Regions from separate parts of the Pseudoalteromonas sp. 20-MNA-CIBAN-0454 genome, predicted to be linked through region 3. Evidence: predicted binding sites of a transcription regulator. Region 3 holds the regulator's gene; each other region holds the start of a gene.

Region 1 (5,830 bases), on a different contig from region 3:
TTAAAAATCAATAAGCATTTGTTTGTTTGAGTGTTTTTTGCGCAAGCAGGCTGAAAATAGTTTCCTTGCGCAATTAAAAGTAGTTAAGCATGGCGCTAGTCTTTATTTAACCAAAGTTTGATCGTGTTATACATTTCGTCTCGTAGTATTGGTTGCGCAGTTTTGTTAGGGTGCAAGTTATCGTTTTGCATTAAGTCGTTTTGCCCAGCAACTTTAAGTACAAAAAAGTCCATAAGGTAAGCGTTTGTATTTTTACTTACTTGTGTAAAACTATCGGTAAACATTTTGCTGTAACGTGGCCCGTAATTAGGTGGAATATAAATTTCCATTAAAGCGCTGGTGGCATTGGCTGCTTGGCTTTTTTTGATTAATTCGGTTAAGTTAGCTTGTAGCTTACTCACCGGAAAACCACGTAAACCGTCGTTTGCGCCCAGCTCAATAAGTACATGAGTTGGTTGATACTGCGCTAGCAAAGCATCTACACGGCGCAGTGCGCCACCGGTTGTTTCGCCACTGATACTGGCATTAATAAGTTTGATATTACTTTGCTCAGCATCGTATTTATCTTGTAACAATTGTACCCAGCCTTGTTCTTGTTTAAGTCCGTAGGCTGCGCTTAAACTGTCACCAAGTATTAAAATGGTGTTATTAGCTGCTGCACTTAGTGGCTTGATAACTAAAAATAAAATGAATACAAAACGTAGGATTGAATGAGTCATATGTCAGCGCTTTCTCAATTAAATATAATTCAAGTAAATGGTTTGTCTAAAGTGGTATCTACCTTTGAAGGTGAGTTGCCCATCCTCAGCGACATCAGCTTTAATGTCAAGCATGGCGAATCTGTTGCGGTAGTGGGCACTTCTGGTTCTGGTAAATCTACGTTACTTAGTTTGTTAGCTGGGCTTGATACGGCGAGTGGCGGTGAAATATTTTTAGATGGCGAGCCGCTACATAATCTCGATGAAGAAGCGCGTGCTGGGCTGCGCGCCGCAAAAGTAGGCTTTGTATTTCAGTCGTTTATGTTAGTACAAAGTTTAACAGCGCTTGAAAACGTAATGCTACCCGCTGAACTTGCAGGGGAGCGCGACGCTAAACAGCAAGCACTTATTTTGCTAGAAAAGGTAGGTTTGGGTCATCGCATCGACCATTATCCGTCGCAACTCTCTGGTGGTGAGCAGCAACGCGTTGCAATTGCGCGGGCATTTATTGGCACACCAAAAATACTGTTTGCCGATGAGCCTTCGGCAAACCTAGACAGTAAAAACGGTAAAATGATTGAGTCGTTATTATTTGATCTAAATTCGCAGCACGGTACTACGCTTATTTTAGTAACGCATGACGAGGCACTTGCACAAAAATGTCAGCATATTATTCAAATTGAAGGTGGCCGATTAGTAGAAAACTCAGCAGAGGAAATAGCAAATGTGGGCTAAGTTAGCGCTTAAGTTATTTTCGCGGGAGTTTCGCCGTGGTGAGCTTACGGTGATAAGTGCGGCTATAGCGCTTGCGGTACTTACCGTGCTTACTTTATCTATGGTTACCGAGCGTATTGCACAGAGCATTGCGCAAAAAAGTAGCGCCTTTATTGCCGCCGACCGAGTGCTTGGCAGTAATCACGTAATCGACACTTCTTATATAGCTAAAGCAGAGCAACAAAATTTAAAAACCGCACAAATGCTTTACTTCGACACCATGTTATTTGCCAACGACGAAATGCAATTTAGTTCGGTAAAAGCGGCTTCAAGTGGTTACCCGTTAAAGGGGCAACTTAAGGTTAAATCGAGCCTAAATGGAGAAACCGAAGTTGCTAACGGCGGACCAACACTTGGCAATGTGTGGCTTAGCGAGTCGGTATTTTATAGTTTAAATATAGATATAGGCGATGTAGTAGAGCTAGGTGCTGCATTATTTAACGTTGAAAAAGTAATTGTAGAAGAGCCCGACGCGCCTTTTAATGTGTTTTCGAGTAGCCGCAGGGTGCTTATAAACATTAACGACGTGGAAAAAACAGAAGTAATACAACCGGGTAGCCGAGTGTTTTATCGTCAGCTTTATGCCGGCGATGAAAGCGATATAAATAGTTTTTACGATTGGCTAAAACCGCAGTTAAAAGAAAACCAGCAATGGTATGGCGTAAAAGATCGCCAATCGCCAATATCTAATAGTTTAAACCGTGCAGAAAGCTTTTTGTTGCTAGCAGGTTTGCTGGGCATTATTTTAGCCGCAGTGGCAATTGCGGTGTCTGCAAAGCGTTATTGTGAACGCCAATACGACCCAGTTGCTATGATGAAAACCTTAGGTGGTAGCCGGGCAATGATCCGCAAAATTTACCTTACACATTTATTAATGGTGTGTTTAATGGCGGTAACAGTGGGTTTATTAATTGGCTATGGTTTACAAGAAATTGCGACACATTATTTAGCAAAAAGCATGGGTACAACGTTGCCAATGGCGGGTTTTAAGCCGTGGTTAGTGGCAATTAGTACAGGTGTAATTTGTGCTGTGATGTTTTCTATCAAGCCGTTATTTGATTTATTTGATATTCCGCCATTGCGAGTGCTGCGTCGTAACTTAGGCGATAAACTAGCGGTTAGCCGGGTGCACTTAGCTATGAGTGCGTTTACCGTGTTTTTACTCATGTGGCTATTTAGCAATAATATAAAAATTACTCTGATTTTGTTTGCCTCAACCCTTACTTTAATTGGCGTGTTGTTTTTGGTGTCTAAAGTTATATTTGGTGGTGGCCGTAAATTGGGCTTAAAGCCGGGTAATAGTTGGTCGCTGGCAATTGCGTCAATTCAAAAGCGTGCAAATGTGAATGCAGTCCAGCTGATCAGCTTTTCCCTCGCTATTAAGCTATTACTATTTTTAGTGGTACTTAAAAACGACATGATAGCCGATTGGCAGTCGCAGTTACCAGACGATGCTCCCAATGCATTTTTAGTCAATATTACCCAAAACGAACTTGAGCCAATTAATACTTATTTGGCGCAAAAAAACATTCAGGTATCGGAGTTTTATCCCACCATTCGTGGCCGGGTAAATGCGGTAAATGGCGAGCTGGTAGCGCGAGAAGTATCATTGCAAGACAACGAGAAAAAAGATGAAGAGGCACGCGCTGGTATTGGTCGCGAGCTAAATTTAACCTGGCTTGAAACGCCGCCAGCGCAAAACGAAATAGTGCAAGGGCAGTGGTTTAATGAAAACACATTAGCAGAGGCATCTATTGAGGAGTCTATGCTTGAGCGTTTAGATGTTAAACTTGGCGACACGTTAACGTTTTTAATTGGTGCGCAGTCGTTTGACGCTAAAATTACCAGTGTGCGTAAAGTAAACTGGGCCACCCTTAAGCCAAACTTTTTTATTATTTTAAGCCCTGATGTGCTCAAAGACTTTCCGGCAACGTATATTTCGTCGGTACGTATTGAGCCTGATCAAAAACGCGACTTTAGCCAATTGCTGCGCAGCTATCCAACGGTTACCGCCATAGATGTAGGTAACTTTGTTAAACAAATACAATCAACCATAGAGCAAGTGTCACTTGCAATTGGCTTTGTACTTACTATTGTGGTGTTGTGTGGTGCACTGGTATTAATATCGCAAGTGCAAGCAAGCTTAGGCGAGCGCATGCAAGAAATTGTAATACTGCGCACACTTGGTGCAAAAAGCCGGCTTATTAAAAACGCTACTTTATATGAGTTTTTATTGCTTGGTGGTTTGGCCGGCTTAGTTGCCGCTTTTTTTAGTGATATTGCACTATTAGTTGTACAGCAGCAGTTATTTGATCTGGCGGGTAAATTACATCCACATATTTGGATAATAGGACCGGTGGCAGGTGGAGTGTTTGTAGCGGGGTTAGGCTATTTTATGATTGCTCGCACACTTAAGCAAAACACCCAAGGGCTGGTGCGTGCGTTAGGTTAAGTTGCCAATATTTAAGCAAAAGGAAAACGCCCACTTAAGTGGGCGTTTTTGTTTTATTGTTACTGGTAATTTATACAGTGCTCTGGCATTATTAGCCTAATTAACGAATAACAATAATGAGAGTGCTTTTTGGCCATAATTTTAGGGATTGATCCAGGCTCACGCTTAACTGGCTACGGTGTTGTAGCGCATCAGGGGTCTAAATTCACTTATTTAGGCAGTGGTTGCATTAAATTAGCGGATCATGAGTTTCATATAAGACTTAAAATGATTTACCAAGGCATTACCCAGCTTATAGAGCAGTTTTCGCCAGAAACCTTCGCGATAGAAAAAGTGTTTATGGCGCACAATCCCGACTCAGCCTTAAAGCTAGGCCAAGCACGTGGTGCTGCTATTGTAGGCGCTGCAATGGCCGACTTACCAGTATTTGAATACTCAGCAAGGCAAATAAAACAAGCCGTAGTAGGCAATGGTGGCGCCGATAAAACTCAAGTACAGCATATGGTTAAAAACATTTTAAAACTACCTGGTACGCCACAAGCTGATGCCGCCGATGCACTGGCTATTGCTATTTGCCATGCGCACTCAGAACAAAATTTAATAAAACTAGCGGGTAGCGCAAGCAAAACCGTTAGAGGACGTTTAAGGAAATAACTATGATTGGTCGCTTAAATGGTATTTTAGTAGAAAAACAACCTCCCGAAATATTATTAGAGGTAAGTGGTGTTGGCTACGAAGTGCAAATGCCAATGACCTGCTTTTATGACTTACCTAAAGTTGGCGAAAGTGCCATTGTTTATACTCATTTTGTAGTACGCGAAGATGCACAACTATTGTTTGGCTTTAACAACAAAGTAGAGCGTGCCTTATTTAGAGAGTTATTAAAGGCCAATGGCGTAGGGCCAAAGCTAGGTTTAGCTATTTTGTCGGGTATGTCGGCGCAGCAATTTGTAAGCTGTGTAAATAACGAAGACTCCACAAGCTTAGTGAAATTACCCGGGGTAGGTAAAAAAACCGCCGAGCGGCTAGTACTCGAAATGAAAGACAGATTAAAAAATTGGGGCAACGATTTATTCACCCCTTTCAGCGACAGTGCGGTTATTGAGCCGTTTAGCGACGCAACAATTGCTAATAATGCCGCCGATGATGCTGTGTCGGCTTTGGTGTCGCTAGGTTATAAATTGCCACAAGCGCAAAAAGCAGTAAAATCAGTAAGTAAACCCGATATGTCTACTGAGGTTCTTATTAAAGAATCTTTAAAATCAATGCTGTGAGTAACCTATGATCGAAGCTGATCGCTTAATTGACGCGACTGAAAAACCCAACGAAGACTCTATAGACCGTGCAATTAGGCCAAAATTACTCGCCGATTACCGTGGTCAACCGCATGTTAAACAGCAAATGGAAATTTTTATTGAAGCGGCCCGTAGCCGAGGCGAAGCACTCGATCACCTGCTTATTTTTGGCCCACCAGGTTTGGGTAAAACTACATTAGCTAATATTGTTGCCAACGAGCTGCAGGTAAATATAAAGGCAACCTCAGGGCCAGTGCTCGAAAAAGCCGGTGATTTAGCCGCATTGCTAACCAACCTTGAAGAAGGTGATGTATTATTTATTGATGAAATACACAGGTTAAGCCCACAAGTTGAAGAAATACTCTACCCAGCAATGGAAGACTACCAACTTGATATTATGATAGGTGAAGGCCCAGCAGCACGCTCGATAAAATTAGATTTACCCTCGTTTACGCTTATTGGCGCAACGACTCGCGCGGGTTCGTTAACCTCGCCACTGCGTGACCGCTTTGGTATTGTGCAGCGCTTAGAGTTTTATTCAGTAGAAGACTTATCGTACATAGTAGGGCGATCGGCGCATTTTCTTGATTTAGAAATGTGCGACGAGGGTG
Region 2 (5,830 bases), on a different contig from region 3:
AGCATCGGGTACTTTATCATCTAAACCAAGTTGTTGGCTGATCTGATTAGCTGCCTGCCAATTGCCTTGCTCATAAAACTTAACCAAGTTTAAGTAGCTTGCAAGCAAGCCCTCGTCATTAAGTAAAGCGGCTTTAATCTCATTAGATAATGGCAGCTTTTGCATCACACTTTGCATACTCTCATCTAATATAGCATCCATAAGCGACATCATGCCGGTTAAAAAAACCATTCCTGTGTCTTTAAACTTACCATGCGAAATAGCCAGTAACTCACTAAAACGCGCCCGAGTGAGCGATAACCTAATTAGCTCCATAGGCTTATCTGTTGAAACTTGCGCTGCAAATAATAAAGATAAAAGCTTTTTAATTTCATTGGCACCAAGGGTGATAAGCGCTTGTTTTATTGTGCTTATTTTTGCACGTCTAGCAAATGCTGCAGAGTTTGAATAACGCAGTAACTTATAAGATAGATTTACATCTCGCTCAAATATATCGGTGATCTTTTTTAGATCCATATCAAGCGTTGAGGTCTCATAAAGTAGTTCGGCTAATGTCATACCAGAGGGGGGAAGCGCTTTACTTTGGATCATCTCTGGTTTTGAAAAGAAAAACCCTTGAAAATAATCAAAGCCAAGTTCCAATGCTTGGTTATACACCTCGTGGGTTTCAACTTTTTCAGCAAGTAATTTTAGATGTGGATAAGGTTTTAAATCATCAATAATTGTTTTAATTGTTTCTATATTACAGGTTAAAAAGTCAATTTTTATAATATCAACAAATGGATAAAAGTGACGCCACACAGGTTGATGAATGTAGTCGTCTAAGGCTAATGTATAACCTTTTTCTTTTAAGTCTTTAACAATAGCAAGTAAACGCTTACCAGGTTGCACCGTTTCGAGTATCTCTACCACCACAGCGTCTTTACTCAGTAAAGTAGGGTAGCCTTTTAGTAAAGTTTCTAGAGTAAAATTGATATATGCTGGTTTATTGTCAGTTAAATCCTCAAGGCCAAAATTAAACTGGCTGCCTTCTATTAGGCGTGTTGTTGCCTCATCTCCATCTATATCGGGAAACACGTTATTTACACCATCACGAAATAGTAATTCATAGCCAATAAGCTTTTTATCGCGATCTAAGATCGGTTGGCGTGCAGCGTAAAAGTACATAAAAAATTCCGTATAGATAAAAAATAACTATTGATTGTAACAATATATGGCAAAACATTAAAAATAGCATGATGTAAATAAGCTTATCTTAGATTAATAACATATTTTTAATAAGTTACAGAAATTTTGACTTAAATACATACGATTTGTTTGTTTTTAATTCACTAAAGTTGACATGTTGGAATTTTAACTATTACCCATGCTATAGTGACAGAGAATGGTTTTTATCCCAATACTGTCTTAACTATAATATTTTAAGAGTCATTATTTGGATCAAAAGCCTGTTGCAATTTATTAGTGGAGGCGAATTTGGAAACAGGAATGATTATTTCACTAGCATTATACTTTGTTGTAATGCTAGGTATAGGATTGTATGCATTTAAGCAATCAACCAGCGATGTTTCAGGTTACATGTTAGGGGGCCGTAATTTATCACCAAGTGTTGCTGCGCTATCTGCAGGTGCATCTGATATGAGCGGTTGGTTACTTATGGGCCTTCCCGGCGCTATGTATCTTTTTGGTTTGAGTAAGGTTTGGATTGCGATTGGTTTAGTGCTTGGTGCTTGGGCAAATTACTTCTTAGTTGCACCTAGGCTACGTGTTTATACTGAAAAAGCGAATGATTCAATTACTATCCCGGATTATTTTGCAAATCGCTTTGCGGACAATAAAAATATATTACGTGTTATTTCAGCTATTGTTATTATTGTTTTCTTCACACTTTATACCTCATCTGGCGTGGTTGCTGGTGGTAAGTTATTTGAAAATTCATTTGGAATGAGCTACGAAGTTGGCCTATATGTCACTACGGGTGTTGTAGTACTTTATACGCTTTTTGGTGGTTTTTTAGCGGTAAGTTTGACCGACTTTGTACAAGGTTGCATTATGCTTATAGCGCTATTAGTCGTACCTATAGTAACGTTTACTATGCTTGATCACCCAGTAATGGAAACGCTTGCTAATGCAAGCTATGACCTGTTACTTATCTCGCCAAAGGCCAGTGAAGTTCATTCTCTAAATATGCTAGATTGGTTTGCTGGTGGCTCTACTATCGCAATTATTTCTGCGTTAGCTTGGGGCTTTGGTTACTTTGGTCAGCCTCATATTATAGTACGCTTTATGTCGGTACGTTCAGTTAAAGATATTCCAGCAATGCGACGCATTGGTATGTCTTGGATGACATTATCAGCAATAGGCGCAGTACTAACTGGTTTATTTGGGGCAGCCTTCATACTAGAAAATGAAATGCCGATAAATGATAAAGAAACAATATTTTTAGTGCTATCTGAATTGGTTTTTCATCCATTGATTGCTGGCTTTTTATTAGCAGCTATTTTAGCGGCTGTAATGAGTACTATCTCTTCACAATTGCTAGTGTGTTCAAGCTCGTTAACTGAAGACTTTTATAAAATATACCTGCATCGCGAAGCCTCTCAAAAAGAGCTGGTTTTTGTTGGGCGTATTAGTGTGGCATTAGTTGCTATGTTTGCTATTTACTTAGCTTACGATAGAGATAGTTCTATTTTAGATTTAGTGAGTAATGCGTGGGCAGGCTTTGGCGCTGCATTTGGACCACTCGTATTGTTTAGCCTTTACTGGAGAAGAATGAACTTTGCTGGCGCCTTAGCAGGCATGTTAGTGGGGGCTTCAACAGTACTTATATGGATATACGCACCAATTACCATTAATGGTGGGAGTTTAAGTAGCGTTATTTATGAAATAGTCCCAGGCTTTATTTTATCAAGTATTGCGATTGTATTAGTTAGCTTAATGACCAATGAGCCAGCTAAAGAAATTACAACCTTATTTGATGAAGTAGAACAAGAACTATAAAAAGTTATAAACAAAAAAAGGGAGTAACTTAGGTTACTCCCTTTTTTATGCAAAATTTATTAACTCGCTTTTTTGTCGCTACTTTCTTCTATGGGTGCAACATTATCTGCTTTTTTGCCTTTTACAGCAGCTTTAGGGGCTATAGGCTCTTTACCACCTTTTAATATTGTCATGAAGTCATCTTTACTTTTTGCCATTTCTAAAGCGAGTGACTCTACTTGTTGCTCACTTAATGGTACATCAACTTTTTCTAGCAAAATTTCAAGCGACTCTGCAATATCGAGCATTTTATCATAGGCATCAGCTTCTTTTTTGGTAGTAAACGTCATGCGCTCGACTCCGTTTCGTTCTACAACATATTTAACAACAACAGCCATGATTTCTCCTGCTTACTTGCGTGGCATATAGTATATATAAACCATTAGATTACTGTTTTTATGTACAGTACAAGTTTGTGCCTAAATTTGCAAGTCCCCTAATTAATATTAAGTGATAATAGTTGACAACAAAGATTAACTTTACTTTATTTAACTTAATCACTTTTGTGTACCGTTGCAGTTAAGGATCTCACAGGGAGTGAATGTTAGGTTTAAGTATTTAATAAAGTGCAGGTGTAAAAAGCCTTTTGCGTTATGACTTAAACATATAAACAACAAAGTAAATGTTCATGTATGAACAAAAAAGGAAGAAAGATGAAAAAACTAAAATATAGTATTTTAGCTGCAGCTTTTTGTATGTTGCCAGTAACTCTTACCTACGCAAATGTTGATACCTCAGCAATAACTCAGCAAGTAAAACAGGCGGCTTTAAATATTAATACTGCTGATGTTAGCCAGCTATCTAAGCTCCCTGGTATTGGTAAGAAAAAAGCACAAGCTATTATAGATTATCGCGAAGCAAAGGGTAACTTTACATCGTTAGAGGATTTGAAAATGGTAAAAGGTATAGGTAAAAAATTAGCTGCAAAGCTTGAAGGTAAGGTTTCGTTTTAAGTTAAAAAGGGCGCGTTAAGCGCCCTTAGTATATTGGGTTAATGCTTCACATAAATGCTTTTTAGCAAAGTTAATCTCAATTGGAGTCGTTAGTAGTGGGTAACACAACCCACCGAGTAGTAAAAAAGGGATGAGTAACCAGCCTTCAAATACGGCAAATATTAAAAACAGCGGACTGAGTAATAATAATTTTATAATACGAAGTAGTACTTTATTAACAGGTGAAAGCATACTTAAAGAAATCGCTATAACAGCTTGTCTGTCACGTATTTTTAAATGTTTTAGAGCATTAATTTGGCTTGAAAAAAACACAAGCATTACAGCGACCTTTTAGTCATTAAGCGACTCGTTACCAGTAAAAATAAAGTGGCTGCAAACAGCGCAAATATTACTTCCATCCATGCCGGCATACTTAGCCCCGCAAATTGCCAGTCAATGTTTCCGCAATCACCAGTGGCTGCAAAAAAGCTTGGGATCCAATCATGTAATGGCATAAAGGCAGGAAAGTTAGGTTCAAACTCACAGCTAAATGCAAAAGGATCAGTGGTTGTTTGCATTTCGATATGCTCGCGGGCAATTATAAATCCCCAAACACTAGAAACAGCCCATACACTATAGGCGAGCAAGCGAACCCCTCTATGTTCTGGATTACTTGTACCAATAATACCTGCAATAAGTAAACCTAATACCGCAGTACGCTGATATATGCACATGATACATGGCGCCAATCCCATTTTATATTGAAAAAACAGTGCCGTTATTTCAAGCAGAAAAACAATACCACTAAACAAAAGCCAAGGAGTACGTTGGGTGGGTAATTGTGCAAGCCAGTTCATAATAAATCCGTATTTAAATAAGACGTTAGATTATGACGTAGGATAAAGTTAGGGGCAAGCAAAACGACTTAAAGCCTACCCACATGCATTTATGATGATTAAAGTTAAGGTTATAATTCTAAAAGCCAATAAAAATCCAATAATGTGAATAAAGAGGTAGCCCTTTAAACGAGTAAAGTATGTGTGTGAGGTGACTTTACGTAATAAGTTAATAAGGCAAGGCGCGAACTTAAAGTAAATAACTACTTAAAATGTATCTAGGGTGAATATATAAGTGCTTGCGACAAGTGTTAGTAAAAAATATAAAGCATTTTATAGACACAAATATTTTAATCGCATACTGGCAGTAATATGGCGTACTTTACTTGTTACTTGAGCGTCGTCTGGTACAATCAGTCGGTTAATCGTATGTAGTAGTGTGAATTAATTCGAGTGGGAATTGGATGAGAATTTTTAAAGCGAAAAGCCCAGCAGGATTTGCTGAAGAATACATAGTAGAGTCTATCTGGAATGGCGATTTCCCTCCTGGATCTATTCTACCTGCTGAGCGTGAACTCTCAGAGTTAATAGGTGTTACCCGAACGACGTTACGTGAAGTATTACAGCGATTGGCTCGAGATGGCTGGTTAACTATTAAACATGGTAAGCCAACAAAAGTGAATAACTTTTGGGAAACGTCAGGACTAAATATTCTTGAAACGTTAGCACGTCTTGATGAAGATAAAATGCCAGAGTTAACCGACCAGTTACTCTCTGCACGCACTAATATAAGCGCAATTTATACGCGTGCAGCTATAAAGTTAAATCCAGAACGTGTGATTGAAATTCTCTCACAAAGCGATGAGTTAGAAGACAGTGCGCAAGCATTTGCTGATTACGATTATAAAGTGCATCACGAGTTAGCTGTTGCAGGTAATAATCGTATTTACGTGCTTATACTCAATGGCTTTAAAGGATTTTATTCAAAAATAGGTTGTCATTATTTTTCAGATCCGGGGACGC
Region 3 (5,830 bases):
AGCTGGCCGAAAAAGCCCATTTTGACCCCCGTAGCAATTGGAGCAAGTCATAATGAAAATTATCGAGGCACCACAAGGCAATTTACTCACTAGCCAAGAATTGTGTGTGAGTAGTGATATTAGCGAAGCCATATTATATGAATTGGTTGAGCACAGCATTGCTATTCCTATTGAGGGCGAGCGCGTTACAGAATGGCAATTTACGGTATCAACAGTGATCTTAGTTAAAAAGGCTGCGCGTATTCAGCATGACTTATCGTTAGATTGGTCTGCTATTGCTTTGGTTTTACAATTATTGGATGAACGGGATGAGTTGATTGCTGAAAACCAAATGTTAAAGCAGCACTTAAGTCGATTTAAACATTTAGAATAAAAAATAGTGGTTAAATTTTAAATGCGAGTAGCTAGCTATTTTTATGGAGCTAGCTCAGCACTTTTATAATAGTGAGCTTTTGGTGCTTAAATATTTTTTATTCGTGAAATAAGAGTAAGTAAAGCGTCAATAAATGCGTAAAAATAGCCGACTATTCAGATAAAAAAGGTGAATATTGCAGAGTTGATTTGGTATAAGCGTAAAACTGCGTTAAAGTTTACAGCGAACTAATTAGAGGATAAACAGCAGACAATGTCGGAAATTCAATTTTTAAATGTAGACCTAGAGCTTGAGTCAAAGCAAGATATTAGCGTGCTTGTAGCTGACCTAAAAAAAATCGCCACTATTTTACATTATGATAAAGACGAATACCGTCAGTTAGCGCGTATAGAAGTAACAGGCGAAATATCTTCACCGGATAAAGCAATTAACCACTTATGTGAGTTAGTAGAGTCATGCTCGCGGGCTGCACTTAAGCAATGGTTGAGTTGTTCGCGCCGTACCTTTGATATTGGTTTTGAATCGGGCACTTCGCCAAAGTGTTTTAACCAAGCGCTGCACGCCGATACATTATTACGTATATCGGCAATTGGTGCAGGCATGGAAATTACTATTTACCCGCTAGAAAAATAGCCTTAGCCTTTGCGCTCTACAACAGCTGCGGTCATTTTTGATACGCAGCAAAGCTCGCCGCGACTATTCGTTATTTTTATTTCCCATACTGAGCTACGCTTGCCAATATGAAACGCTTTTGCGGTGGCGGTTAAGGTGCCATTACGCGAGGCTTTTAAATGGCTGGCACTGATCTCTTGCCCTACACAATAAAATTTAGTGAAGTCGACCACAAAATTAGCCGCGTAGCTGGCAACACTTTCGGCTAAAACCACGTTTGCTCCGCCATGCACCATGCCTATAGGGTTATGGTGCGCAGGAATTGCTGGCATAGTGGCAACTAAGTAATCATCACCAATTTCAGTTATTTCAATCCCCATGGTTTTCATCAGTGTACCTTGGCCATTTATGCCTTGGTCTAACTGCTTACAAAACGCTAAAGTAATAGGTTGATGCCAAATACTCATTGTTACTCCTTTAAAGGTTGAAAACGATAACCGATAATACGATTTTTCATGGCGATATGATAGCCAAATTAGTGCAGCTACTGCATGGTAATACAGTGCTACTTTTTGCTTTCTACATAGTGCTTAATTTCATCGAGATCTTTTTTTAGCATTTTACGCATCGAACTTTTAAGAAAAAACCCTATCACTGCAGAGATCATTTTTACCCAAATAGACTCAGAGCTATCAGAAAAAGTCATGGTTAAACAGGTGCTAGGTTCGGCGGCGGTAAGTGACAGCTTAGTGGTATAAACTGCCCCGCCATTTTCTGCGCGAGTGCAATAGTATTCATTAGTAACAGCTTCGGTGATCCACATGGTTTCTGAGGCTGCTTTGCCAAAAATTTTTCGTGTTTCTAACCATTTTAGGCCCACTAGCCCTTGTGGTGGCTTCTCGATTATTTTTACATCAATAATGCCAGACAGCATATTGGCACTGTTTTCGATGTCAGTTATTGCCGCCCATACTTTACGTTTAGGACCGTTAATTATTACCGCTACAGTGATATTCATAACACTCTCCGTTAATTCACATTGATGAAGTTAAGGCCCATTACAAAAACGATAGCTAACTAATTTTTAATAACAGTAACAACTTAGTAGTTATGTAATTAATGTAACGTAAAACTAACACTATCGTGATCTGCGTAATTTTATCTGTAATTTACTTGGTAATTTTAAGCTTAGACCAATGCCACCTTTGGCAGCAAAGGCGAGGAGTAATTTAAATTTGCGATTTTCAGATAACTGTATATACTCACAGTTAAATGTACTGTATGGAAAACCAGTTGTATGCGACCATTAACTAACCGCCAAGCGCAAATACTCGAACTTATTAAAGTGTTTATTAAAGACACTGGTATGCCTCCTACACGCGCAGAAATTGCACAAACATTAGGCTTTAAAAGTGCTAATGCAGCAGAAGAGCATTTAAAAGCGCTGGCTAAAAAAGGCGCTATTAAAATGAAACCAGGCGCTAGCCGTGGTATTCAACTTATTGAAGAAGATGAACCAGAACAACTTGGTTTACCGTTAATAGGCCGTGTAGCTGCCGGCGAACCTATTTTGGCGCAACAACATGTTGAGAGCCATTGTAAAATTGACCCGTTAATGTTTAAACCCGCTGCCGATTTTTTATTGCGTGTAAATGGTATGAGCATGCGAGATATTGGTATTATGGATGGTGATTTACTGGCTGTTCATCGCACTCAAGTTGCCGAAAATGGCCAAGTTATTGTTGCCCGCGTTGATGACGATGTAACTGTAAAACGCTTAGAAAAAGCAGGCAAAAAAGTATTATTGCATGCTGAAAATAAAGAATTTTCGTCGATAGAAGTGGATCTTGAAAACGAATCTTTTAATATTGAAGGCTTAGCTGTTGGGGTTATTCGTAATGCTGACTGGATGTGACAATTAAGCTGTTATAGCTATGTAAAATATCGGCATAATTTAATAGCTCAGATAATTAATGCGCACTTTTTAGTGCGCTTTTTTTTGCCTTTTTTTTGTGAAAATTCCGCTGCAATGAAAAAATTATATTAAGTTTATGTTTTTTATCATTTAAGTATTTAATACTCGTTATCGCTGTCTTTTTATTTGTAACCCTTGCTGTTGCTCACTTCCTGCTTAGAACAAAATTAAATAAATCCCATATTTACGCTAATCCCCTAATATTATTTGATTATTTTTCAAACTAAAACTTGCTAGTTGTTCAATTATTAACTAATTGTTAATGGGCTGGACTAACAATAACTCACAGCTTTAGTTTTGAGAAAATATATTTATATATCCGGCAGCAATACAAAAATAAAAAATAACAAATTGGCATTTAAAGCTTATGTCTTTTTGTTTTGCACTCGCAACAGTATTAAAGGAGCTGTCACATGGGTAAATTGAGCTCTACCTTGTGGCTTATATTGTTTGTTTTTCCGCAGTTAGCATTGGCAAATAGCCAATATAATATGCGCAAAGGCGTAACCGATATAAGTAATAATGTTTATCAACTACACATGACCATATTTTTAATATGCTGTGTAATAGGCGTGATTGTATTTGCCGTTATGTTTTGGGCACTTATTCATCATCGTAAATCTAAAGGAGCAGTTGCTGCTCAATTTCACGAAAGTACCAAAGTAGAAATACTCTGGACAGCAATTCCATTTGTTATTTTAATAGCAATGGCAGTCCCCGCAACTAAAACATTAATAGCGATGGAAGATGCCAGTAAAGCGGATATCACTATTAAAGTAACTGGTTCACAATGGAAATGGCATTACGAATATATGGGGGAAGATGTTGAGTTTTACTCAATACTTGCCACACCGCAAAATGAAATTGCTAACCTAGCCGATAAAAACCCCAACTATTTACTTGAGGTAGATAAGCCTCTGGTATTACCGATCAATAAAAAAGTACGCTTTTTAATGACCTCCGACGATGTTATTCATTCTTGGTGGGTGCCCGATTTTGCTATTAAAAAAGATGCAAACCCGGGGTTTATTAACGAAACGTGGACCAACATAAACGAAGTCGGTATTTATCGCGGTCAGTGTGCTGAGCTATGCGGTAAAGATCATGGCTTTATGCCAGTGGTAGTAGAGGCTAAGTCAGAGGCCGATTTTAAAGTTTGGCTAGCAGATGCTAAACAAGCAAAGCAAAAAGCAGCAGCAGCAGATGCTGCATTACTTGACCAAACACTCCCTAAAGAAGAATTAATGACTTTGGGTGAGCAAGTGTATATGGCCAATTGTGCTGCATGTCATCAGCCCACAGGGTTAGGTTTGCCAGGCGTTTTTCCTGCACTTAAAGGCAGCCCGATAGTGCTTGGCGATATAAAAGACCACATTGATATTGTTATTCACGGAAGCCCCGGCACAGCCATGCAAGCCTTTGCTAAACAGCTCTCTATAAAGCAATTAGCAGCGGTAATTACTTATAAGCGTAATGCATGGGGTAATGATACCGGTGATGTAATTCAACCAAGTGAAATACAGGCAGCACTTGATGCCGATGGGGAGGCGAACTAATGAGTAGCATAGTAGAACAACCTGACATTAATGAAGCTCACCACGCTCATCATCCTGCTAAAGGCTTTAAGCGTTGGTTATATACCACTAATCATAAAGATATAGGTAGCTTGTACTTAATTTTTTCGCTAACTATGTTTTTTATTGGTGGTGCTATGGCTATGGTGATCCGCGCTGAGTTATTTCAGCCAGGATTGCAATTAGTCGATCCTCACTTTTTTAATCAAATGACCACGGTTCATGGATTGATTATGGTATTTGGTGCCGTTATGCCGGCCTTTACTGGCTTAGCTAACTGGATGGTGCCATTAATGATTGGCGCGCCTGATATGGCCTTACCCCGAATGAATAACTGGAGTTTTTGGATTTTACCATTCGCGTTTTTAATTTTATTATCATCGCTATTAATGCCCGGTGGCGGTCCTGCGTTTGGTTGGACTTTTTATGCGCCGCTGTCCACAACCTACAGTAATGACAATACCGCCATGTTTGTATTTGCTGTGCATATTATGGGTATTAGCTCCATTATGGGGGCAATTAATGTAATTGTAACCATAGTTAACTTGCGTGCCCCAGGCATGACTTGGATGAAGGTCCCTATGTTTGTATGGACTTGGCTGATAACGGCATTTTTATTAATTGCGGTTATGCCGGTACTCGCAGGTGCAGTGACCATGGTGCTCACCGATAAATACTTTGCAACCAGCTTTTTTGATGCAGCTGGTGGCGGTGATCCGGTGATGTTTCAGCACATATTTTGGTTTTTTGGCCACCCCGAAGTATACATAATGATTTTGCCGGCTTTTGGCATTATTTCTACTATAGTTCCTACCTTTTCGCGTAAAAAACTTTTTGGTTATTCCTCCATGGTATATGCCACGGCGTCAATTGCGTTGTTGAGTTTTACAGTGTGGGCGCATCATATGTTTACTACCGGTATGCCGGTGGCTGGCGAGCTGTTTTTTATGTACGCGACTATGCTGATATCGGTGCCCACTGGAGTAAAAATATTTAATTGGGTAGCCACTATGTGGCGCGGTTCAATTACGTTTGAAGTCCCCATGCTGTTTAGTATTGCTTTTATTGTGTTGTTTACCTTAGGTGGTTTTTCGGGATTGATGCTGGCCATTACACCGGCTGATTTTCAGTACCATGATACCTACTTTGTAGTGGCACATTTTCATTATGTACTGGTAACGGGAGCGGTGTTTTCTATTATGGCAGGCGCGTATTATTGGCTGCCTAAATGGACTGGCAATATGTATAACATAGCGCTGGCTAAATGGCATTTTTGGTTATCGCTGGTAAGCGTAA
Region 4 (5,830 bases), on a different contig from region 3:
GCCATTAAAGGTTTTACTATATCTGCAAATACTGGCGCATTACTTACCATGCTATCGCTAATACCGGTTAACGACGTGATAAACCCAGGTATATGTCGCTGTGGGTTAACTAAAGTAGTCCAGGTATCGATTACTTTGCCATGCTGTACTTTAACTAAGCCAATTTCGGTTATTTTGTTACCGCCTTTTAATGCGCCTGTCGTTTCTAAATCAACTACGCTGTAAATGCGGTTGGGATCTATAAACCATTTAACAACGGCTATATGTACCTCAAAACCACTGCTCTTTAAGTTATCTATAGTCGTTAATTGATTTCGCCTTAGCTTGTCGCCTGGGGCTTTTACTTCTTCAAAATGTACTTTGCCGTTATGGATAACCATTAAGTCGGGGTAGCCGTCTTTTAGCTGTAAATAATGTTTACTCATATTGGTTAAGTGAGTAATTAACGCCTCAATTGGGCTATTTAAAATAAGCGCTTCTAGTGGTTGTAATAACTCGTTATGCCATTTAAATAAACCGTTAGGTTGATCAAAGTATTGCGCTGCATTTTTACATACTAATTTAAGTAATGCCTGAGGTGTTTGGCACTGTGCTAAGCGCTCATTTATTTGCGCTGGTTGCGCTGCATAAAAATTACCAAGCCTTAATACTTGCGGATAAATATCAAACTCATTGCATAGCGGATAAGGGGTATCAATAAATAATTCGTGCCAAAATACTAAACCAAACAAACTTTGCCACAATGTGTTTTCGGTATTAAATACCTGCATACCTTGGGCAGTGTAATAATCGTTTACGCCTTGCTCTACTTCACCTCGGTATAATTCGTCAATTTCGAGTACGCACTGAGTGTCAGCAAGCATAGTGCTTAAACGCGAACGCGTTTGCTTATTAAATTTACGCATTAAAAAGTCATCAGCAAAGTACAGTAAATCATCCGTTAGCGGATTTTCAATAATGGCTTCTAAGCGTGCTTTTACCCACTGTTTATTACCAAGCCTGTATTGCTCTCTTATTTGAATTTCGTGTGCTTCGCTATCATCAACACACCCTTCAAGTAAACTAAAAGCAAGTTCGCTATTGGTGTTTTTTAACTGTTTAAAAAGCTGTACTAATAACTTATTTTTAAGCGCAACAGCTATTGCACCATACGCAGCTTGCACTAGAACCTGCGGCGCTAAAGCAACGTAATCGTTCTCATCGGTTATATTTTTAAATGCTAATCGGTAACGGTTTAATAAATAGTTTGATTGCGCCTCGGCCTTCGTTTCAAAGCGCGATAAGCTCTCGCTATGCCCTTCACGCGTAGCGGTTAAACCTAAGTCTCGCATTACAAAACGGTTTTGATGATTCACATCACCACTGCTTAGTTTACCTGCAAATAAAAACTCAAAATACTCATAATAATCGCTGCGATTATTAATTACATACTGGCTATAAAACGGTGCAAGCTCGTGCGGGCAGCTTTTAAAAAACTCACGGGCGCTATCCACCAGCGCGCCTTTAGCGGCGCTCTTTTTATAGCTTATTTGTTCGTCGTAATTACTTAGTAACTCTAGTAAAGCAGGTTTGGTTAAGTGCGCTAAAAGCTGCGAATAATGCTGCTCGTTTGGCTCAAATAAAATGCCGGCTTTTTTTAGCGTATAAATAGCCTGATGCGGCGAGGTTATTTCTTCATAATTAAGCGATTGCGCCTGCACTAAATAAGGCTTTCGCGAGTACACACGCGCCAACATGCATTGGCTTTGCTCATCTAGCTGATTAATTTTACTAATAAATTCACTATGTTTAGGCTCAAGTAAATGCATGCATTTACTTGTTACAAACTCAATAAGCTCTCTAAAATGCGCTAAATAGTATTTTGCTGGTAATTCTTTTTTCATAACATTGCCATGACTGTATATAAAAACAGTATCTAGTATTTATGCTTATTATTCAATCTTAAAGTTGTAATCAGTAATGCTTTGAGTTATCAGGCGTTAATTAGGACAAGATTTAGCACCATTAATAGTGCTAATAATATTATTTCTTACGCTAATTATGATGCTGCAGCCCTTGCTGTGGCCGCCAGTGCGCAGTGGATTGCTAACTTTGCCATTACCATGACCTTCCCTATTATGCTGGCTAACATTGGCCTTGCCGGTGCTTATGGCTTTTATGCGTTATCGGCACTTATAAGCCTGTTTTTTGTTGTTAAATACATAAAAGAAACACGCGGTAAAACGCTCGAATCTATGTAATTTTTAAAAGCGGTGATATTAATCGCCAGCAAAAAAATAACGGGTGCTAACTACTTAGCGCCGAATCAGCAAGTATCAATCGAAATGAAACAAACCGGTTTAGGTGTTTCTATTGTTTGGGAAATTTAAAAAATGGTAACAGAATTCACCCCAGTGTCGGCTGCAATAGGCGGTGCATTAATAGGTATAGCGTGTACGTTATTACTGGTTTTATACGGAAAAATTGCAGGCATCTCGGGCATTGTTAAGTCTGTATTTGCTAAAGTAAGTTCGGGCTCTCGTTGGCAGCTATACTTTATTTTAGGGTTGTTGTTGGCAGGTGTAGCTGTAAGGGTATTTGCCCCTTCTTTATTAGAAGCCGAATTACAGTTGTCGCCTTGGCTTATTGTTGTTGCGGGGCTTTTAGTTGGCGTAGGTACAACTTTAGCTAATGGATGTACAAGTGGCCATGGTGTGTGTGGCATGTCGCGTTTTTCTACCCGCTCTTGGGTTGCAACGTGTACATTTATGCTCGTCGCCTTTATTACAGCAAACCTGGTAGGATAAGTAATGAAAGCAATTATGATGGTTGTTATAGGCTTTATATTTGGCTTAGGGCTTATTATTAGCGGTATGACAAACCCCGCTAAAGTAATTAACTTTCCTACCTACGGGAACCAATGGGACGCAAGTTTAATTATAGTGATGGCTGTTGCCATGCTAATAATGATGCTTACGTGGTTATGGGTTGCAAAAAAAGAGAAGCCACTCCTTTCAGGATCATTTAATTTAAGTGATTTAAAAAAAGTTGATGCGCGCTTAATTACTGGCTCAATACTCTTTGGTTTAGGCTGGGGTTTAAGTGGCATATGCCCAGGCCCGGGCTTGGTTCAATTAGTGTCTCTTAAAATGGAATTTTTGCTGTTTTTTGCGGCCGTGCTAGGCGGTATGTGGCTAACTAAAAAGCTTACTTAAGTTTGATTTTAGAGGCTGTTTAAGTAACCCATTAATACCAGGTGTTAATGGATTACTTAAAGGTAATTAGCCAGCACTTATTATCCGAATTTAGGCCTTTTAATACTCAAGACTAAGTGGCTAATTAATTGTGTAGAGTAGCGCTAAAAAAACGCCCCTAAAAGGAGCGTTTAATTAAACCCAAAACAGATTAACTGTATGGATTGGTGCAATTTGGGATTATATTTATCAGGCTTTTTTCATACTGCCTTGCTCTTCAAGGCGAATATGCCAGCTAAACGCTTCTTCTAATAAATGAGGTGTGTGTCCGCCTCGCTTACAAGCGCGCTCATAGTAATCTAGCATGGCATCACGGTAATCTGGGTGCACACAGTGCTTAATAACTTGTACAGCACGTTCACGTGGCGCTAAGCCGCGTAAATCGGCTAAGCCTTGCTCGGTTACTAATATATCAACGTCATGTTCGTTATGGTCAACGTGGCTTACCATAGGTACTACACTCGAAATAGCGCCATCTTTAGCAATCGACTTAGTAACAAATATCGCTAAATGCGCATTACGTGCAAAGTCACCCGAGCCGCCAATACCATTCATCATGCGAGTACCACAAACATGGGTTGAGTTTACGTTACCGTACATATCAAACTCAAGCGCAGTATTAATTGCCACTATGCCTAAACGGCGTACTATTTCAGGGTGATTCGACACTTCTTGCGGACGTAACACTAACTTATCTTTATATTCTGATAGGTTATTAAATACTTTTGCATTACAACGCTCTGATAAAACAATTGAACTGCCTGAAGCAAATTTAAGTTTACCGGCATCAATTAAATCAAAGGTCGAATCTTGTAATACTTCTGAGTACATTGTTAAATCTTCAAAATCAGAATCTAACAATCCCATCATTACCGCGTTAGCAATATTACCAATACCTGCTTGTAATGGCCCTAGGTTTTCTGCCATACGCTTTTGTGCTACTTCTTCTTTAAAAAAGCTCACTAAGTGGCTGGCAATAGCCGCTGTATCTACGTCAGGGTCGGTAACTGTTGAAAACGAATCGCTCTGATTAGTAAAAACAATGCCAACAATTTTAGCAGGATCAATTGGAATAGCCGTGCTACCAATACGATCATCTACTTTAGTTAAAGGAATTGGTTGGCGCACAGGGCGATACGAAGGAATATATATGTCATGCAAGCCTTCAAGTTCAGGGCTGTGCAACATATTTATTTCAATAATCACTTCTTTAGCAAAAATAGCAAAGCTTGCAGAGTTTCCTACCGAAGTAGTAGGCACAATATGGCCTTCTTCAGTAATGGCTACCGCTTCAATAACCGCCACATCAGGCATAGTTAATTGATGATTACGCAACTGCTCAACGGTTTCTGATAAATGCTGGTCAATAAACATTACTTCGCCGTTATTAATCGCTTTACGTAATGTACTATCTACTTGAAAAGGCATACGGCGGGCTAGCACACCCGCTTCTGTAAGTAGTTTATCTAAATCATTACCTAACGACGCACCGGTCATTAGGTTTATTTTCATTGGATTATTTTTAACACGCTCAACCAGTGCTCTTGGCACGGCTTTAGCTTCACCGGCACGAGTAAAGCCACTCATGCCTACTGTCATTCCATCTTTAATAAATTGGCTAGCTTGTTCTGCTGACATTACTTTTTGGTGCAGATTGCTATTGCGGATACGTTCTAACTGCATACTACTGAGCCCCTTTTTAATTTGGCGTTATTTTAAGTATTACAGCGCACTTCGCAATCTAGACTTAGGTCGCATTTACTAAATTAAGTTACGCAAACACAGAATAAAGTGCCTTGGTGGTAGCAATCTACTTTAATGTACGAACATTTATATAAATTTAATATGCTGATATAGCGTAAGTTTTAAGTGAGTATTTAAAGTATGGGATTAAAATTAGAAAAAAGTAGAATAATGAGAGAGAAATAAATTGAATAAAATGTAGTTGAAAAATTGGCTTAATTATAAGTAATTAGTTTATAGCACCCAATGTTGTTTGAAGTATAAGTTGGCATAAGTACAAACGAGCTTATTGGGCTACAGCTCCGTTAGTGTAGTGTATGTTGGCATAATATTGAAGTAAAAATTGGCATAATGTGAGGGCGTTCAGAATTCTGTGTCAGCCTAAATTGCTAAATATCTAGCACGCCATCTAACCTACCTTCGAAGTGAATGGCTAATTGCGACAATGTCAGGTTCCAACTGTGGATTGGCATTGTCCATTTCTTCGAGGCGTTCAATATGCCTGCATACAATAATTTCATCAAGCTATTTTCATTCGGGAATGCGCCTTTAGTCTTGGTCAATTTCCTAAACTGGCGGTGAACCGCCTCGATAGCATTGGTGGTATAAATGGCTTTTCGCACATAATCTGGGTACTTGAAGTAAACCGACAGGTTCGTCCATTTACGACGCCAAGAGTCGATAACAATGGGATATAGCTTGCCCCATTTATCGTCTAGCTCATCCAGTGCTGCTTCTGCGGCACCTTTAGTTGCTGCACGATAAACGGGTTTTAAGTCAGCCATAAAGGCTTTTTGGTGCTTAGAGGCTACGTACTTCATCGAGTTACGAATTTGATGAATAACGCACTGTTG

What was found. The regulator LexA, encoded in region 3, represses DNA repair genes until DNA is damaged. The targets are predictions, from matches to a motif close to TACTGTATNNNNATACAGTA.
Region 1: ruvC (crossover junction endodeoxyribonuclease RuvC) is a predicted target of LexA. The motif match lies at 3,985-4,004, and genes of this name have one in related genera.
Region 2: AAEZ22_RS09205 (YebG family protein) is a predicted target of LexA. The motif match lies at 3,428-3,447, and genes of this name have one in related genera.
Region 4: AAEZ22_RS14075 (exonuclease domain-containing protein) is a predicted target of LexA. The motif match lies at 1,895-1,914, and genes of this name have one in related genera.

The regions. Positions count from the first base shown of each region.
Region 1 covers NZ_JBEOOB010000040.1:19,685-25,514, forward strand. The annotation lists gene AAEZ22_RS15920 (arylesterase) at 96-719, opposite strand; gene AAEZ22_RS15925 (ABC transporter ATP-binding protein) at 720-1,433, shown strand; gene AAEZ22_RS15930 (ABC transporter permease) at 1,423-3,924, shown strand; gene ruvC (crossover junction endodeoxyribonuclease RuvC) at 4,054-4,578, shown strand; gene ruvA (Holliday junction branch migration protein RuvA) at 4,581-5,198, shown strand; gene ruvB (Holliday junction branch migration DNA helicase RuvB) at 5,206-5,830, shown strand, end outside.
Region 2 covers NZ_JBEOOB010000015.1:35,218-41,047, reverse strand. The annotation lists gene AAEZ22_RS09215 (EAL and HDOD domain-containing protein) at 1-1,167, opposite strand, end outside; gene putP (sodium/proline symporter PutP) at 1,489-3,000, shown strand; gene AAEZ22_RS09205 (YebG family protein) at 3,060-3,377, opposite strand; gene AAEZ22_RS09200 (ComEA family DNA-binding protein) at 3,693-3,992, shown strand; gene AAEZ22_RS09195 (DUF6170 family protein) at 4,008-4,310, opposite strand; gene dsbB (disulfide bond formation protein DsbB) at 4,310-4,828, opposite strand; gene fadR (fatty acid metabolism transcriptional regulator FadR) at 5,272-5,830, shown strand, end outside.
Region 3 covers NZ_JBEOOB010000013.1:29,985-35,814, forward strand. The annotation lists gene AAEZ22_RS08270 (DnaJ C-terminal domain-containing protein) at 1-53, shown strand, start outside; gene AAEZ22_RS08275 (chaperone modulator CbpM) at 53-373, shown strand; gene AAEZ22_RS08280 (hypothetical protein) at 626-1,006, shown strand; gene AAEZ22_RS08285 (PaaI family thioesterase) at 1,009-1,452, opposite strand; gene AAEZ22_RS08290 (SRPBCC family protein) at 1,551-2,003, opposite strand; gene lexA (transcriptional repressor LexA) at 2,283-2,900, shown strand; gene coxB (cytochrome c oxidase subunit II) at 3,374-4,516, shown strand; gene ctaD (cytochrome c oxidase subunit I) at 4,516-5,830, shown strand, end outside.
Region 4 covers NZ_JBEOOB010000030.1:35,706-41,535, forward strand. The annotation lists gene AAEZ22_RS14075 (exonuclease domain-containing protein) at 1-1,883, opposite strand, end outside; partial or broken gene AAEZ22_RS14080 (MFS transporter) at 2,049-2,240, shown strand; gene AAEZ22_RS14085 (YeeE/YedE family protein) at 2,373-2,786, shown strand; gene AAEZ22_RS14090 (DUF6691 family protein) at 2,790-3,194, shown strand; gene scpC (succinyl-CoA:acetate CoA-transferase ScpC) at 3,423-4,916, opposite strand; gene AAEZ22_RS14100 (IS256 family transposase) at 5,366-5,830, opposite strand, start outside.